2 regions of the Sphaerisporangium sp. NPDC004334 genome follow, and region 2 is predicted to be linked to the other one. Evidence: riboswitches for the same ligand, from Rfam matches in the RefSeq annotation. Region 2 holds a riboswitch; the other holds the start of a gene.
What was found. Region 2 has a riboswitch for cobalamin ahead of ACWEN6_RS17235 (ribonucleoside-diphosphate reductase subunit alpha). Riboswitches for the same ligand answer to the same signal wherever they lie in the genome.
Positions count from the first base shown of each region.

Region 1: another riboswitch for cobalamin. It lies ahead of cobN (cobaltochelatase subunit CobN); the one in region 2 lies ahead of ACWEN6_RS17235 (ribonucleoside-diphosphate reductase subunit alpha).

Region 1 covers NZ_JBSGDZ010000013.1:182,206-190,193, reverse strand. The annotation lists gene ACWEN6_RS18810 (glycoside hydrolase family 15 protein) at 1-688, opposite strand, end outside; gene cobN (cobaltochelatase subunit CobN) at 761-4,648, opposite strand; cobalamin riboswitch at 4,704-4,829, opposite strand; gene cobG (precorrin-3B synthase) at 4,916-6,421, shown strand; gene ACWEN6_RS18795 (cobalt-precorrin-5B (C(1))-methyltransferase) at 6,699-7,919, opposite strand.
Region 2 covers NZ_JBSGDZ010000012.1:85,371-93,358, reverse strand. The annotation lists gene ACWEN6_RS17245 (hypothetical protein) at 1-121, opposite strand, end outside; gene ACWEN6_RS17240 (Bug family tripartite tricarboxylate transporter substrate binding protein) at 369-1,331, shown strand; cobalamin riboswitch at 1,384-1,590, shown strand; gene ACWEN6_RS17235 (ribonucleoside-diphosphate reductase subunit alpha) at 1,711-4,014, shown strand; gene ACWEN6_RS17230 (ribonucleotide-diphosphate reductase subunit beta) at 4,014-5,009, shown strand; gene ACWEN6_RS17225 (mechanosensitive ion channel family protein) at 5,211-6,347, shown strand; gene ACWEN6_RS17220 (pentapeptide repeat-containing protein) at 6,327-7,913, opposite strand.

The DNA of each region.
Region 1 (7,988 bases), on a different contig from region 2:
GGTACGGCCCGTCGTAGGCCTGGTGGGCCCGCGACCACTCCCGCCAGCGGGCCACGGTGTTCTCCATGCCCGCGGCGATCCGCTGGTCGTCCCACAGGTCGGGCGGCGGCTCCGACGCCATGCTCCAGTGCAGGGCGAAGCGCAGCGTCGTGCCCTCCTCCAGCGTCGCCGCGCCGGCGGCCTCCTCGGCCATGACCGAGTGCGGGATCGGCGTGGACAGCGCGACCTGGTCGGGCCCGCCCCGGGCGCGCACGCCACCGGGTACGGCCGTCAGCAGCGGCATGACCAGCCCGTACTCCGGCCTCGGCACGCAGCGGACCTCCAGCTCGACCGACCCGCGCGCGCACGTGGCGCACCGGGCCAGCACGTGCGGGGCGTCGGCGCCGAGCCGGTGGACGTCGGGGTCCTCGCCGACCAGGAGCGCGTCGGTGAGCACCAGGACGCCGGTGGCGGTCTCGAACGTCGTCTCCAGCACCATGGTCTGCGGCAGGTAACGGCGCGTCACCGCGTACGGGCCGGCCGGGCGGATCGACCACGACCCCGCCCGGTCGTCGAGCATCGCCGCGAACAGCGACGGGCTGTCGAACCGGGGCAGGCACAGCCAGTCCACCGATCCGCCCGTGCCGACCAGCGCGGCCGAGTGCCGGTCCGACAGCAGCGCGTATCCGGCGATGGGTGTCCTCGTCATGGTCGCCTCACACCGCCCCTCCCCGGTGGCCTCGCTTCTAGGCCCATACCCGCATCGGGGCGAGGCGAGCGATCAGCCGTCCTCCGCGCCGGCCTCGATGTCGCCCTCCACCTTCAGGTAGATCTCCTGCAGGGCGTTCAGCACCGCGGGGTCGGGGCGGGCCCACATGCCGCGGCCGGCGGCCTCCAGCAGGCGTTCGGCCATGCCGTGCAGCGCCCACGGGTTGGACTCGGCGAGGAAACGCCGGTTCTCCGGGTCCAGCACGTACGTCGCGGCCAGCGTGTCGTACATCCAGTCGGCCACCACGCCGGTCGTCGCGTCGTAGCCGAACAGGTAGTCGACGGTCGCGGCCAGCTCGAACGCGCCCTTGTAGCCGTGGCGCCGCATGGCCTCCACCCAGCGCGGGTTCACCACCCGGGCGCGGAAGACGCGCGCCGTCTCCTCCGCCAGGCTGCGGGTGCGCACCGCGTCCGGCCGCGTGCTGTCGCCGATGTAGGCCGCGGGGGCGCGGCCGGTCAGGGCCCGCACGGTGGCGACCATGCCGCCGTGGTACTGGAAGTAGTCGTCGGAGTCGGCGATGTCGTGCTCGCGGGTGTCGACGTTCTTGGCCGCCACGGCGATGCGCCGGTAGGCGGCCTCCATGTCGGTCCGGGCGGGCGTGCCGTCCAGGTCCCTGCCGTAGGCGAAGCCGCCCCACACCGCGTACACCTCCGCGAGGTCGGCGTCGTCGCGCCAGTCGCGGCTGTCGATCAGCGGCAGCAGCCCCGCCCCGTAGGCGCCCGGCCGCGAGCCGAACACGCGCATGGTGGCCCGCCGCTCGTCCCCGTGCGCGGCGAGGTCGGCCTGGGCGTGCGCCCGGACATAGTTCACCTCCTCGGGCTCCTCCAGCGCGGCGACCAGTCGCACCGCGTCGTCCAGCATGACCACGACGTGCGGGAAGGCGTCGCGGAAGAAGCCGCTGATGCGGACGGTGACGTCCACGCGGGGGCGTCCCAGCTCGTCGGGCGGGATCGGCGCGAGCCCGGTGACCCGGCGGGACGCCTCGTCCCACACCGGGCGGACGCCCAGCAGGGCGAGCACCTCGGCCACGTCGTCCCCGGCCGTCCGCATGGCGCTGGTGCCCCAGATCGACAGGCCCACCGAGCGGGGCCAGTCGCCGGTGTCGGCCCGGTAGCGGGCGAGCAGCGAGGCGGCCATCGCCTGGCCGGTCTCCCAGGCCAGCCGGCTCGGCACCGCCTTGGGGTCCACCGAGTAGAAGTTCCGGCCGGTCGGCAGCACGTTGACCAGCCCGCGCAGCGGTGAGCCGCTCGGCCCGGCCGGAACGTACCCGCCATCCAGGGCGTGCAGGACGGCGCCGATCTCGTTCCCCGTCCTGTCCAGCCGCGGCACGATCTCCGTGGCCGCGAACCCGAGGATCGACGCCACCATCGGCGGCACCGCCACCTGCCCGGCCTCCGGTCGTCCGGCGTCCTCCGGCTCCGCCGACGGTTCGGCCCGGGGGTCCTGGGGGACGTCGGCCGCCCCGTCCGCCGTGCCGGCGGTCGTCGCGGGCGCCGGACGGGCGGCGAAGACGGCGGCGCAGACCTCCGGGACGGCGGCCGGGTCCCAGTCGCGGGCCTCCATGCCCTCGACGAGCGCGGCGGCGATCTCCTCGGCCTCGTCGGTGTCCGTGCGCCCGGCGGTGCCGTCCTCGGCCAGGCCAAGCGCCTCGCGCAGGCCGGGCAGCGCCTCGTTGCCCGCCCACATCTGCCGGGCGCGCAGCATCGCCAGCACCAGGTCCACCCGGGCCCGTCCCCTGGGTGCCTGGCCCAGCACGTGCAGGCCGTCGCGGATCTGCACGTCCTTGACCTCGCACAGCCAGCCGTCCACGTGCAGCAGGAAGTCGTCGAACTCGGCGTCGTGCGGCCGGTCGGCGACGCCGAGGTCGTGGTCCAGCCGGGCGGCCTGGATGAGCGTCCAGATCTGCGCGCGGATCGCGGGCAGCTTGGCCGGGTCCATGGCGGCGATCGAGGCGTGCTCGTCCAGCAACTGCTCCAGCCGCGCCATGTCGCCGTAGGTGTCTGCCCGTGCCATCGGCGGCACCAGGTGGTCCACCAGGGTGGCGTGGGCGCGGCGCTTGGCCTGGGTGCCCTCCCCGGGGTCGTTCACCAGGAACGGGTAGATCAGCGGCAGGTCGCCGAGCGCGGCGTCCGGGCCGCAGGAGGCCGACATCCCGGCCGACTTGCCGGGCAGCCACTCCAGGTTGCCGTGCTTGCCGACGTGCACGACGGCGTGCGCGCCGAAGCCCTCCTCGTCCCGCAGCCAGCGGTAGGCGGCCAGGTAGTGGTGGCTCGGCGGCAGGTCCGGGTCGTGGTAGATCGCGATCGGGTTCTCGCCGAACCCGCGCGGCGGCTGGACCATCACCACGACGTTGCCCGCGCGCAGCGCCGCCAGCACGATCTCCCCGCCGGGGTCGCGGGAGCGGTCGACGAACAGCTCGCCGGGCGGCGGGCCCCAGTGCCGCTCGACGCGGGCGCGCAGGTCCCCGGGGAGCGTCGCGTACCAGGCGCGGTAGCGGGCGGCGGAGATCCGCACCGGGTTGCCGGCGAGCTGCTCCTCGGTGAGCCAGTCCTGGTCCTGGCCGCCGGCGGCGATCAACGCGTGGATCAGCGCGTCGCCGTCCAGGTCGGCCACGCCGGGAAGCCCGTCCTCGCCGTCGGGGCCGATGTCGTACCCGTCCGCGCGCAGAGCGGCCAGGAGGCGCACGACGCTGGCCGGGGTGTCCAGGCCGACCGCGTTGCCGACCCGGGCGTGCTTGGTCGGGTAGGCCGACAGCATCACGACGATCCGCCGCTCCTCGCGGGGCACGTGCCGCAGGACGGCGTGCCGCACGGCGATCCCGGCGACGCGGGCGGCGCGCTCGGGGTCGGCCACGTAGACCGTCAGCCCGTCCTGGTCGACCTCCTTGAAGGAGAACGGGACGGTGATGATCCGGCCGTCGAACTCGGGGATGGCCACCTGGGAGGCCGCGTCCAGCGGGGAAAGGCCCTCGTCGCTCTCCTCCCACGCCCGCCGGCCGCTCGTCAGGCACAGGCCCTGCAGGATCGGCACGTCGAGCCCGGCCAGCGCGCCCACGTCCCACGCCTCGTCGTCCCCGCCGGCCGAGGCGGTCGCCGGGCGCGTCCCTCCGGCGGCGAGCACGGTGACGACCAGCGCGTCCACCTCGCCGAGCACCTGGAGCAGCTCCGGCTCCGCCGTGCGCAGCGAGGCGCAGTAGACGGGCAGCGGGCGGCCTCCCGCGTCCTCGATGGCGTCGCACAGCGCGTGCACGAACCCGGTGTTCCCCGCGACGTGGTGGGCGCGGTAGTACAACACCCCCACCACCGGCCGCGTGCCGGTCCGTCCGTCCGCGATCGTGACCGGGGCGCTCTGGTTCCCGTTCGTGGCCGGGATACCGGCCGCCTCCCGCCTCCCCTCGACGGGAAGATCGGCCGTCACCTCCCCGCCTGTGCCTGCGTCCTGCCCCGCCGGAGGTTCGGGCTCCGGGCGTTCCAGGACGCCCCAGGCGGGGGTGGCCTCGGGCGGGGCGAAGCCGTGGCCGGTGAGCAGCACGGTGTCGGACAGGAAGCGGTGCAGCTCGGCCAGGTTCGCCGGACCGCCGTGCGCGAGGTAGGCGTGCGCCTCGGCGCACACTCCTCCGGGGACGGTGGACAGCTCCATCAGCTCGGCGTCGGGGGCCTGCTCGCCGCCGAGCACCACCACCGGGCGGGGGCCGGCGAGCAGGGCGTCCAGGCCCTCCTGCCAGACCCGCCGCCCGCCGAGCAGGCGGACGACGACCAGTTCCACGCCGTCCAGCAGCTCGGGGAGGCCGGCGGCGGTGAGCCGGGCGGGGTTGCCGAGCCGGTACGGCAGGCCGCACGCGCGGGCGCTGAGCAGGTCGGTGTCGGAGGTCGACAGCAGGAGCAGGGGGAGATGGCGCACGGCACATCCTCACTCGGGGTCCGCGCCCCGGGTCGTGGGTCCACACGGCGGCCTGGAGTCTCCTGGCTTCCGGATCGACGCATCACCCCGGCCTTCCCGCCCGTTGCCGGGCCGTGGCCTTGGTGGGGTTGACTCCCCGGTGACAGTGGCGGGACCGCGCCGGACTCACACCGGCTTCCTCCAGTACCGTCGCCCTCCATCAGATCATGTCGTCCGACTTATTGCGAGATGTCGTTATTGCGATCAGCCGGGGTTACCATCCTCACCGTGGCCGCCGCCGACTTCTCCGCCCCCGCGAGCGGGAACGAAACCACCCGCCCGCCTGGCCAGACTCCTCCCGGCGGCGCCGGCCCCTCGTCCCGGCCGGCCGGCGGCGCCGGTTCCCCGGCCCGGTCGCGGCCGGACGCATGCCCCGGGGCCCTGCAGACCCACACGGCGGCGGACGGCGCGGTCGCCCGCCTCCGGACGCCCGGCGGCCTGCTCACCCCCGACCGGCTGCGCGTCATCGCGGACGCCGCCACCACGTGGGGATCGGGCGTGATCGAGCTGACCTCCCGCGCGAACGTGCAGGTGCGCGGGCTCGGCGAGGCGGACGGCCAGGCGTTCGCGGACCGGATGGCCGCCGCCGGGCTGCTGCCCTCGGCCACCCACGAGCGGGTGCGCAACATCCTCGCCGGCCCGCTGTCCGGCCTCGACGGGCGCGGCCTCGCCGACGTCATCCCCCTCGTCCGCGCGCTGGACGACGCCGTGCTCGCCCGGCCCGCCCTCGCGGAGCTGCCGGGCCGTTTCCTGTTCGCCCTCGACGACGGCCGCCGCGACCTGCTCCCCCTCCACGCCGACCTCACCCTCCTCCCCACCCGGCCCTCCCCCGTGGCCCGCTACGCACGGGCCGGGAACGAACCCGGTCCGGGCGGGTCCGTAGAGGCTCGGGGCGCGGGGCACGGGGCGGGCATCGCCGGATGCGTGCTGCTGCTCGCCGGGCAGGACACCGGGCTACGGTTCCGCCTCGCCGACGCGGTGCCCGTGATGATCGCCGCCGCCGAGGCGTTCCTGGCCGAGCGGACCGCCCAGGGCACCGGCGCATGGCGCGTCGCCGAACTCACCGACGGCCCCGCCGCGATCACCGCCCGCCTCACCACCGGCACTCCCCAGGTCTTCCCCGCCATCCGCACCGGCCCGGACACCGCGACGACGGATACGGCCGGGCGTACGGACACCGGGAAATCTCCCGGGGTCGTCGCCATGACGGACGGGCGGGTGGCGCTGGTCGTCCTGGCCGCGCTGGGCCGGCTCACCGCCGCCCAGGCGCAAGCGGTGGCCGAGGCGGCCGACGCGGGAAGCGCGGAGGTCCGGCTGACCCCGTGGCGCACCCTCGTGATCCCCGGCATCGCGCCCGCCGAGGCCGCGGCGTGGACATCCCGCCTGGCGGCCGCCGGGCTGGTGACCGACGCGGCATCCCCATGGGCCGGAGTCACGGCCTGCACGGGCCTGCCGGGCTGCGCCAAATCGCTCGCCGACGTCCGGTCCGACGCGACCCGGGCCACCTCGCACCCGCACCCCGCCACCGGACCGGTCCTGACCGGACACCGGCCGCTCCCCGTGCACTGGGCGGGATGCGAGCGTCGCTGCGGACGCCCCGCCGGCCCGGCCGTACTGGTGACCGCCACTCCCGACGGCTACCACGTCGAGTCCCCAGGCACGTCCGGACACCACACCACCCTCCCGGCCACGGCCACCGCGGTCGCCGGAGCACGCACCGGCGACCATCGCTAGCACGTGACAGAGGGACGCCTGATGGGCTGTCCGCGAACGTTCACCGGCTCGGGCTCCGTAGCAGGCGCCGGCATCGCCGTACCACGATTCGCCGACCCGGCGCCGATCAGTGCAGCACGTGGCCGGGGGTGGAGAGCCGCGCCCGGCGAACGCATGTGGTCACCGCACCAGGTGCGGCCGGGGGTGGAGAGCCGCGCCCGGCGAACGCATGTGGTCACCGCACCAGGTGCGGCCCGGGGTGGAGAGCCGCGCCCGGCGAACGCATGTGGTCACCGCACTAGGTGCGGCCGACGATGGTGCCGGCTCTGTCGATGACGATGACGTCGACCTCCACCGGGGCGCCGCGCAGGACGTCCAGGGCGGTGGCGCGGGCGCGGACGGCGATCAGGTCGCCGAGGGGCACCCCCGCCTCCCGGCTGAGGGTGAGTGCCTGCAGGGCGGTGTTGGCGTCCCGCACCCCGGCCGCCAGCGCCTCGTCGCCGCCCGCGCCGAGCACCATCGCCGCCAGCGCCTCGGTGCTGACCTGCGAGCGGCCCGAGTGCAGGTCGAGATGCCCGTCGGCGAGCTTGGACAGCTTGCCGACGCCGCCGGCCACGGTGAGCCGGGGGACGGGGTGGCGGCGCAGGTACTTCAGGACGGCGCCCGCGAAGTCCCCCATGTCGAGCAGCGCGTCCTCCGGCAGGCCGTACAGCTCGGCGGCGACCCGCTCGGAGGTGCTGCCGGTGCACGCCGCCACGTGGCGGCGCCCGGCGGCGCGGGCGACGTCCACGCCCCGCCGGATGCTGTCGATCCACGCCGAGCACGAGTAGGGCACCACGACGCCCGTGGTGCCGAGGATGGACAAGCCGCCGAGGATGCCGAGCCGGGGGTTCCAGGTGCGGCGCGCCAGTTCCTCGCCGCCGTCCACGGAGATCTCGACGACCACGTCGCCGGCGGCTCCGTGCGCGGCGGCGACGCGCGCCACGTGGGCGCGCATCATCTCCCGGGGCACCGGATTGATGGCGGGCTCGCCCACCTCCAGTGGAAGGCCCGGCTTGGTCACGGTGCCGACGCCCGGCCCCGCGCGGAAGGTGACCCCGGTTCCGGGGGCGCCTCGCCGCACGGCGGCGCGGATCAGCGCGCCGTGCGTGACGTCCGGGTCGTCCCCCGCGTCCTTGACCACCCCGGCCCTGGCCTCCCGATACGGCCGGGCATCCTGACCCTCCGCGGTCCGTCGAGGCTCCGCCGTCCCATGTCGCCCCGCCGTCTTCCCAGGGCCGGCGGTCTCCTCCCGCCTGGCCGCCTCATCGTGCCGCGGAGGACGTCCGTCCTGCGGGGGTGTCACGTGAGCGGGGATGAGTTCCTCGGTGGCCAGCGCGAACGACGGGCGCTGCCCTCGGGGCAGGACGATCTCCACCGGGTCGGGAAACGTCCCGGTGAGCAGTGCGGTGTAGGCGGCAGTGGCCGCCGCCGTCGCGCACGCGCCGGTCGTCCACCCGTACCGCAGCCCAGTGCTCATGGGTCAAGAATGCACATCCCACGAGCGGGGCCGCCGCACAGGGCCGCCCTGGCCGGCTTCTCCCGGTTC
Region 2 (7,988 bases):
CGGCGGCGTACCCGATCCACCCACCCGCGTTCGCGGGGCCGGGCGGGGTTCTCGGCGGGTCTGCGGGGGTTCTCGGCGGGTCTGCGGGGATGCTGGGCGGGGTGGTCGGTGCGGGGGACACGGTCGCTCCCTTGGGGGACGTGGGTGGGGTGCGCGGACTCGCGCGTTCCCACGTTCCATCGGCCCGCCGGGCCGCCGACTCCCCCCGGGACGGGAACCTCGTCCCCCGTACGGGGGATCGTGACGACCCGGGCGCCGACGCGGCGTCCAGAGGGGGTTCGCGGTGGATGGCCCGCTGGGGGAGGCGGGCGTGTGTGCGGAGCCGGAAATGGGCATTTAGTTCAATAACGGGGGAAAGGGCGTGAAGTATGCGTCGTCGGCAGGTGCTCGCGCTCGGTGCCGGCCTCGTGGCGCTGGCGGCGGGATGCGCGGACCCCTCCGGCTCGCGCAAGCTCGGATCGGTGACCCTGCCGGTCGTGGTACCCGGCCCGTCCGGCGGTGAAGCCGATCGCGTCGCGCGGGCGCTCAAGACGGTCGCGGAACGCGACACCCTGGTGCGAGAGCTGCGGGTGGTGAACAGGCCGCAGTACACGGCGCTGACGGAGTTCGGGCGCGCGCCGCACCCGAGGCAGGTGCTGCTGGCCGACCCCGAACTGGTCGGCACGGTCGGCGCGGCGCGGCAGGCGACCGCGTTCGCGGGCACCACGCCGCTGGCCCGGCTGTGCGGCGAGTGGGAGGCCCTGGTGGTTCTGGACGGCTCCCATCTGGCCACCTTCGGCGCGTTCGCCGACATCATGCGCCGCGACCCGGGCAGGCTCGCGCTGGGCGGCCGCGCCGAGGGCGGGGTGGACCACGTGCTGTTCGGCATGCTGGCGCAGAGCCTCGGCGTGGACGCGCGCCTGCTGCGCTACGTCGCCTACCCCACCAGCGGCGAGGCGGTCGCCGCGCTGGCCAAGGGCGAGGTGGGGGCGGTCCTGGCCGGCCACAACGGCGTGCGCGCGGCCCTGCGAGCCGGTGGGCTGCGCGCGCTCGCCGTCTCATCGCCCGACCGCATCCCCGGCGTGGAGGCGCCGACGCTGCTTGAGTGCGACACGCACGTGAACTGCGCCAACTGGCGCGGGCTGATCGGGCCGGGCGGCCTGCCCGAGGACGACCGGGCCGCGCTGACCGGAATGTGCCGCGACCTGGCCGGCTCCCCGCGCTGGAGGGAGCTGTGCGCCCGCAATGGCTGGACGCCGCTGTACCTGGAGGGGGAGGACTTCCGGCAGTGGCTGCGCGTCGAGGCCGCCCGCCTCGGCCGCGCTCTCGGCGAACTCGGCCTGCGCGTCTGAGGCGGCATGTACACAACTTGTGGGGGTGGTTGCGCTCGGGGCCACTAGATGTAGGATCCTGATCGTCGCTGGTTCGCCCCCTGGGGTGACGTGAGAGGGAACCCGGTGCGATTCCGGGGCTGCCCCGCAGCGGTGAGCGGGAACGAAAGCCGTCATGTGAGCACTGGGCCGCGATAGTCGGCGGCCTGGGAAGCGACGGCTGGTAGGCATGTGCCAGGCGCCCGCGAGCCCGAAGACCTGCCGGTGACGCTGGAGTCGTCCAGGCCTCGAGGGTGGGCCGCGTGACGGGGTCGTCCGGCGTGCCCGCAGGGTGCCGCTCACCGGACGTGCGCCGCCGCGTGCCCTCGTACGGGGATTCGAGCGCACGAGGAGAGAGCACGTGACCCTGACACGCGATTTGCCGCCGTCCCACTCGCGGGAGGACGACGGTGGCGGAGGCGGGCGGCGGGCGGCGGACCGGCGCCTGGCCATCGAGGAGGCGGCCGCGCGGGTCATCGCCGACCCGGCCAACTCCCGGGTCGCGGCGCGTCTGCTGGCCGAGGAGATCGCCGAGGAGACCGCCGCGCACGGCGTGCGGTCGTTCTCGCAGTCGGTCGCCGCCACGCACGAGGCCGGCCTGGTGCAGGACGCCCTCGCGGAGTTCGTGCGCGCCAACGCCGCCGAGCTGGACGCGCTCGTCGACCCCGAGGGGGACGCCCGGTTCGAGTACTTCGGGCTGCGCACCGTCTACGACCGCTACCTGCTGCGCCACCCGGTCACCCGCGGCGTGCTGGAGGCGCCGCAGCACTTCTTCCTGCGCGTGGCGTGCGGCCTGGCCGACAGCGTCGCCGAGGCGGGCGAGCTGTACCGGCTGATCTCGACGCTGTCGTACCTGCCCAGCTCGCCGACACTGTTCAACTCCGGCGCCCGGCGCCCGCAGCTGTCGTCGTGCTTCCTGCTCGACTCCCCGCGCGATGAGCTGGAGGCCATCTACGAGCGGTACGGGCAGGTGGCGCGGCTGTCGAAGTACGCCGGCGGCATCGGCATCTCCTGGACCCGCGTCCGGTCGCGCGGCTCGCTGATCCGGGGCACGAACGGGCACTCCAACGGCATCGTGCCGTGGCTGCGGACGCTGGACGCCAGCGTCGCGGCGGTCAACCAGGGCGGCCGGCGCAAGGGCGCGGCCTGCGTCTACCTGGAGCCGTGGCACGCCGACGTCGAGGAGTTCCTCGAACTGCGCGACAACACCGGCGAGGACGCCCGCCGCACCCACAACCTCAACCTGGCCAACTGGATCCCCGACGAGTTCATGCGCCGCGTCGAGGCCGACGGCACCTGGTCGCTGTTCGACCCCAAGGACGTCCCCGAGCTGGTCGACCTGTGGGGCGAGGAGTTCGACCGCGCCTACCGGGCGGCCGAGGCCGCCGGCCGGCACGTGCGTCAGCTGCCGGCCCGCACGCTGTACGGCCGCATGATGCGCACGCTCGCCCAGACGGGCAACGGCTGGATGACCTTCAAGGACGCCGCCAACCGGGCCTCCAACCAGACCGCGCACCCGCAGAACGTCATCCACCTGTCCAACCTGTGCACCGAGATCCTGGAGGTCACCAGCGACGCCGAGACCGCGGTGTGCAACCTCGGCTCGGTCAACCTGGCCGCCCACCTGGTGGACGGCGAGGTCGACTGGGCGCGGCTGCGGGCGACGGTGGCGACGGCGGTGCGCTTCCTGGACAGGTCCATCGACCGGGGGTTCTACCCGACGCCCGAGGCGGAGGCGGCCAACCGCCGCTGGCGCCCGATCGGCCTCGGCGTGATGGGCCTGGCCGATGTGTTCTTCGCGGCCCGCCTGCCGTTCGACTCGCCCGAGGCGCTGGCGCTGTCCACCCGGATCGCCGAGGAGATGGCCCTGGCCGCCTACGGCGCCTCGGCCGCCCTGGCCGCCGGCCACGGCGCGCACCCGTCCTACGCCGACACCCGCGCCGCCGGGGGAGTGCTGCACCTGGACCACTTCCCGCAGGCGACCCCGGCCCACCCGCAGGAGTGGGAGGCGCTGCGCGCGAGGATCGCCGAGACGGGCCTGCGCAACTCGCTGCTGCTGGCCGTGGCGCCCACGGCGACGATCGCCTCGATCGCGGGCTGCTACGAGTGCGTCGAGCCGCAGGTGTCCAACGTGTTCAAACGCGAGACGCTGTCCGGGGAGTTCCTGCAGGTCAACCGCTATCTGGTGCGCGACCTGCGGCAGCGCGGGCTGTGGACGCCCGAGATGAGGGACGCCGTCAAGCGCGCCGACGGGTCGGTGCAGGAGATCGCGCAGATCCCCGAGGACCTCAGGCGGCTGTACCGCACGGCCTGGGAGCTGCCGCAGAAGGCGCTGATCGACCTGGCCGCCGCGCGCCAGCCGTACATCGACCAGTCGCAGTCGCTGAACCTGTTCATGGCCGCTCCCACCATCGGCAAGCTCTCCTCGATGTACGCCTACGCCTGGCGGGCCGGGCTGAAGACGACCTACTACCTGCGCTCGCGCCCGGCCACCCGGATCGCGCAGGCCACCGTCGCCGCCCAGGCGCCCGCCGCGGCCCCGCGCCCCGGCGCGCCGGCGTTCCCACCCGCGTCCCTACCCGCGTCCGGGCCCGTTCAGGCGCTCGACCAGGACGCCGTCGCCTGCTCCCTTGAGAACCCCGAGATCTGCGAGGCCTGCCAGTGATGCTGCTCGACCCCGGCATGGACCTGACCCTGCGCCCGATGCGCTACCCCGAGTTCTACGAGCGCTACCGGACCGCCATCCGCAACACCTGGACGGTCGAGGAGGTGGACCTGCAGTCCGACCTGGCCGACCTGGCCGAGCTGAGCGCGGGCGAGCGTCATCTGATCAACCGGCTGGTGGCGTTCTTCGCCACCGGCGACTCGATCGTGGCCAACAACCTGGTGCTCAACCTGTACCAGCACCTCAACGCGCCCGAGGCCCGGCTCTACCTGTCGCGGCAGCTGTTCGAGGAGGCCGTGCACGTCCAGTTCTACCTGACGCTGCTGGACACCTACCTGCCCGACCACGACGAGCGGGCCAAGGCGTTCGCCGCCGTCGAGCACATCCCCTCCATCCGCGACAAGGCCGAGTTCTGCTTCCGCTGGATCGACTCGATCAACGCGCTCCAGCGCCTGTCGACCCGGCGGGACCGGCGGGCGTTCCTGCTCAACCTCATCTGCTTCGCCGCCTGCATCGAGGGGCTGTTCTTCTACGGCGCCTTCGCCTACGTGTACTGGCTGCGCTCGCGGGGCCTGCTCGGCGGGCTGGCCACCGGGACCAACTGGGTGTTCCGCGACGAGTCCATGCACATGGAGTTCGCCTTCTCGGTGGTCGACACGGTGCGCGCGGAGGAGCCGGACCTGTTCGACGACGAGCTCGGCGCCCAGGTGACCCGGATGATCGAGGAGGCGGTGGCCGCCGAGCTGGCCTTCGCCCGCGACCTGTGCGGCGACGGCCTGGCGGGGATGAGCGCGGAGCGGATGCGCGAGTACCTGGAGTACGTCGCCGACCGCCGGCTGGCGCGGCTCGGCCTGCCGGAGCGGTACGGGACGGCCAACCCGTTCGCGTTCATGGAGTTCCAGGACGTGCAGGAGCTGGCCAACTTCTTCGAGCGCAGGGTGTCGGCCTACCAGGTGGCGGTGGAGGGCACCGTGAGCCTGGACGAGGTGTTCTGACGGCTCCCGGAGCGCCGTGTCACCGTGCGGCGGGACCTCGTGTGAGGTTTATCACCCCGTTGCGGGTGGTTTCCGGGTCAAAGTCTGGTTAAGGATCGCCGGAGCCGGTCCGGGCCCTGGTGAAAGCCGAGGGCGCCGGACCGGTCCGCCGGCGCCCGGCCGGTGCGACAGTGGGGGAAACCGGAGAAGGGGATGCCGCCCGTGTCATCGGCAGTGAACTGGATCGTCCTGGTCGTCGTCGTCCTGGCGGCGCTCGTCGCCGTCGAGCTACTGCGCCGCGTGCTGCGGTCGCACAGGGTCAACGGCCGCTTCTCCCTGGCCGGGCCGGTCGTCGAGCGGTGCACGTGGCCGGGCTTCGCCACCGCCGCCGTGGTCGCGTTCAACACGGTCTACGCGCCGGGGATGTCCGGCAGGTCGTTCGAGTTCGCGGTGCAGCAGACCGTCACCGTCCTGCTGATCGCCTGCGTGGCCTGGCTGGTCATCCAGGCCGCCTACGCGGTGACCGACGTGGTGCTGGCCAGGCTCAACGGCGTCGAGGGCATCGGCAACCGCAGGGCCCGCCGCATCCGCACGCAGATCACCCTGGTCCGCCGGGTGGCGGCCGCGGTCATCATCGTCGTCTCCGCCGGGGCGATGCTGTTCAGCTTCCCCGCCGTCCGCGCGCTCGGCGCCGGTCTCCTGGCCTCGGCGGGCATCGCCGGCGTGGTGGCCGGCATCGCCGCCCAGTCCACGCTCAGCAACCTGATCGCCGGACTGCAGCTCGCCTTCAGCGACGCCATCAGGCTCGACGACGCCGTGGTCGTGGACGGAGAGTGGGGCCGCATCGAGGAGCTGACCCTGACCTACGTCGTCGTGCGGCTGTGGGACGAGCGCCGGCTGATCCTGCCGGTGTCCTACTTCACCTCCACGCCGTTCGAGAACTGGACCCGCTACGAGAGCCGCGTCGTCGGGCACGTCATGTTCTACGTCGACTGGACGGTGCCCGTCGACGAGCTGCGGGCCGAGCTGTACCGGTGCCTGCGCGAGCACCCGCTGTGGGACCAGAAGGACTGGACCCTCCAGGTGACCGACGTCCAGGCCAACGGCCTGGTGGAACTGCGCGCGCTCATGAGCGCCTCCGACGCGCCGAGCGTGTGGGACCTCAAGTGCGACGTCCGCGAGCACCTGGTCGCCTACATCCGCGAGAACCACCCCCAGGCGATGCCGCGCCTGCGCGTCGAGGACGCCCCCGCCGCCGCCCCGGCGCCCCGGAAGGCGGGGACGTCCGTGCGGCCCGGCGTCCCCGGACAGGCCGTCCAGGACGGTCGCGAGCCCCGGTCAGGGATTGGACGGGCGTAGGACGCGGGTGCCGCCGGCGATCAGCGCCGTGGCGAGGATCCACCCCGAGGCGATCAGGATGTTGGCCAGCCACTGCGTCCAGCCCACCGGCTCCCAGGCGCCGCGCAGCTCGAAGACGCTCACCGGCACCAGCAGGTCCAGGGTGTAGGGGAAGGGGTGGAACACCCGCCGCTCGTCCAGGCCGACCTGGGAGGGCGGATGGGTGGCGAAGACCGCGGTGCCGGCGGCCAGCAGGACGGCGAACCACACCCCGGCCAGCCACGGCCGGTACCCGTACCCGACGATCAGGTCCAGCAGCAGCCCGGCCAGGCGCCCGGTGAGGCCGATCGTCGAGCGGCGCGCCCGCTGCTTGGCCAGCAGCACCCGGCGCGCCTCCTGCTCGTGGCCGATCCTGCGGTACCAGGCGGCCAGGTGCTCGTACGGCTGCGGCCGGTAGCCGCCCGGGTCGCGGCTCACCCAGGTCAGCCGGTCGGCCAGCCGGGCCTCTCCGCGCAGCGACTCGTAGGCGAACCCGTTCAGGTGCACGTGGCCGGGATAGGCCCGGGGATGGTCGAGCAGGACGCCCACGCGCGAGTAGCCGAGGTTGACCTCACCCTCCATCGAGGCCGGCGTCAGGATCAGCTCGTCGACCTGCATGTGGCTCAGGTGCAGCGCGCGGCCCTGCGCGCTCACCACGGACTGGTCGAACGACAGCACCCCGGTCACCCGGGCGCCGCGCAGCCGCACGGTGCCCTCGGCGGTGAAGCCCGCGCTGAACTCCACACTGCTGGCCTGCATGTGGTCGGCGTAGACGGCGTGGCCGCCGGTCCCCTTGATCACGGCGCGCTGGAGGTACAGGCCGCTGTTGAACTTGGCGCCGATGAGCCGCAGGCCGCCGACGGTGCGGATGTCGCGGCAGAAGGCGCCGCCTTCCACGGTCAGCCCGCCGGCCCACAGCGCCCAGTGGTTCTGGTCCCAGCCCCGCTCCCGCTTCTCGGCGTCGCTGAACGGCCGGCGGACGTCCTCCAGGTAGCTCTCGGAGGGCCGGTGGCTCTGCGGGCCGCTCTGGTCGAGGTCGGGGGCCATCAGGCGGGCCCGCGCCAGCCGGAGCTGGCCGGTGACGTGGGCGTTGTCCAGCCGCACCCCGGCGTGGACGGTGGAGGAGTCCAATTCCAGCAGGCCGTCCACCGTGCAGCGGGCGGCGCGGATGCGGTGGATGTCGCAGCCGCGGAAGCGCATGCCCTTGGTGGTGGCGTCGGTCAGGGACACCGTGCCGGACAGGTGGCAGTTCAGCAGGTGGAGCTTGCTGGTGAGCGTCGCGTCGGACAGGTTGAGCATCCCGGTGATGCGAGCCCCGGCGAGCCGCAGCCCGGCCACCTGGCCGGGCTTGGCGGGACGGGCGCCGAGCATCAGGGCGGTCACCAGTCCGGCCCGCACGGTGCGCTCGGGCCCCCACGCGCCACCACAGGCCGGGTCGTCGCGGGCGGGGTCGCCGGTGCGCAGATCGACCCATGCCCCGGAGGGATACGCCTCCCACACCTGGCGTTCCGCCGCCGTCAGCCGCCAGAGCGAGCGTGATCTCAGCACCCGGGGACTGTAGCGCGGCCGGACGCCCGAATCGCACCGATCCGGCAGATCGTCCGGGACCTGGCGGTGGAGAGG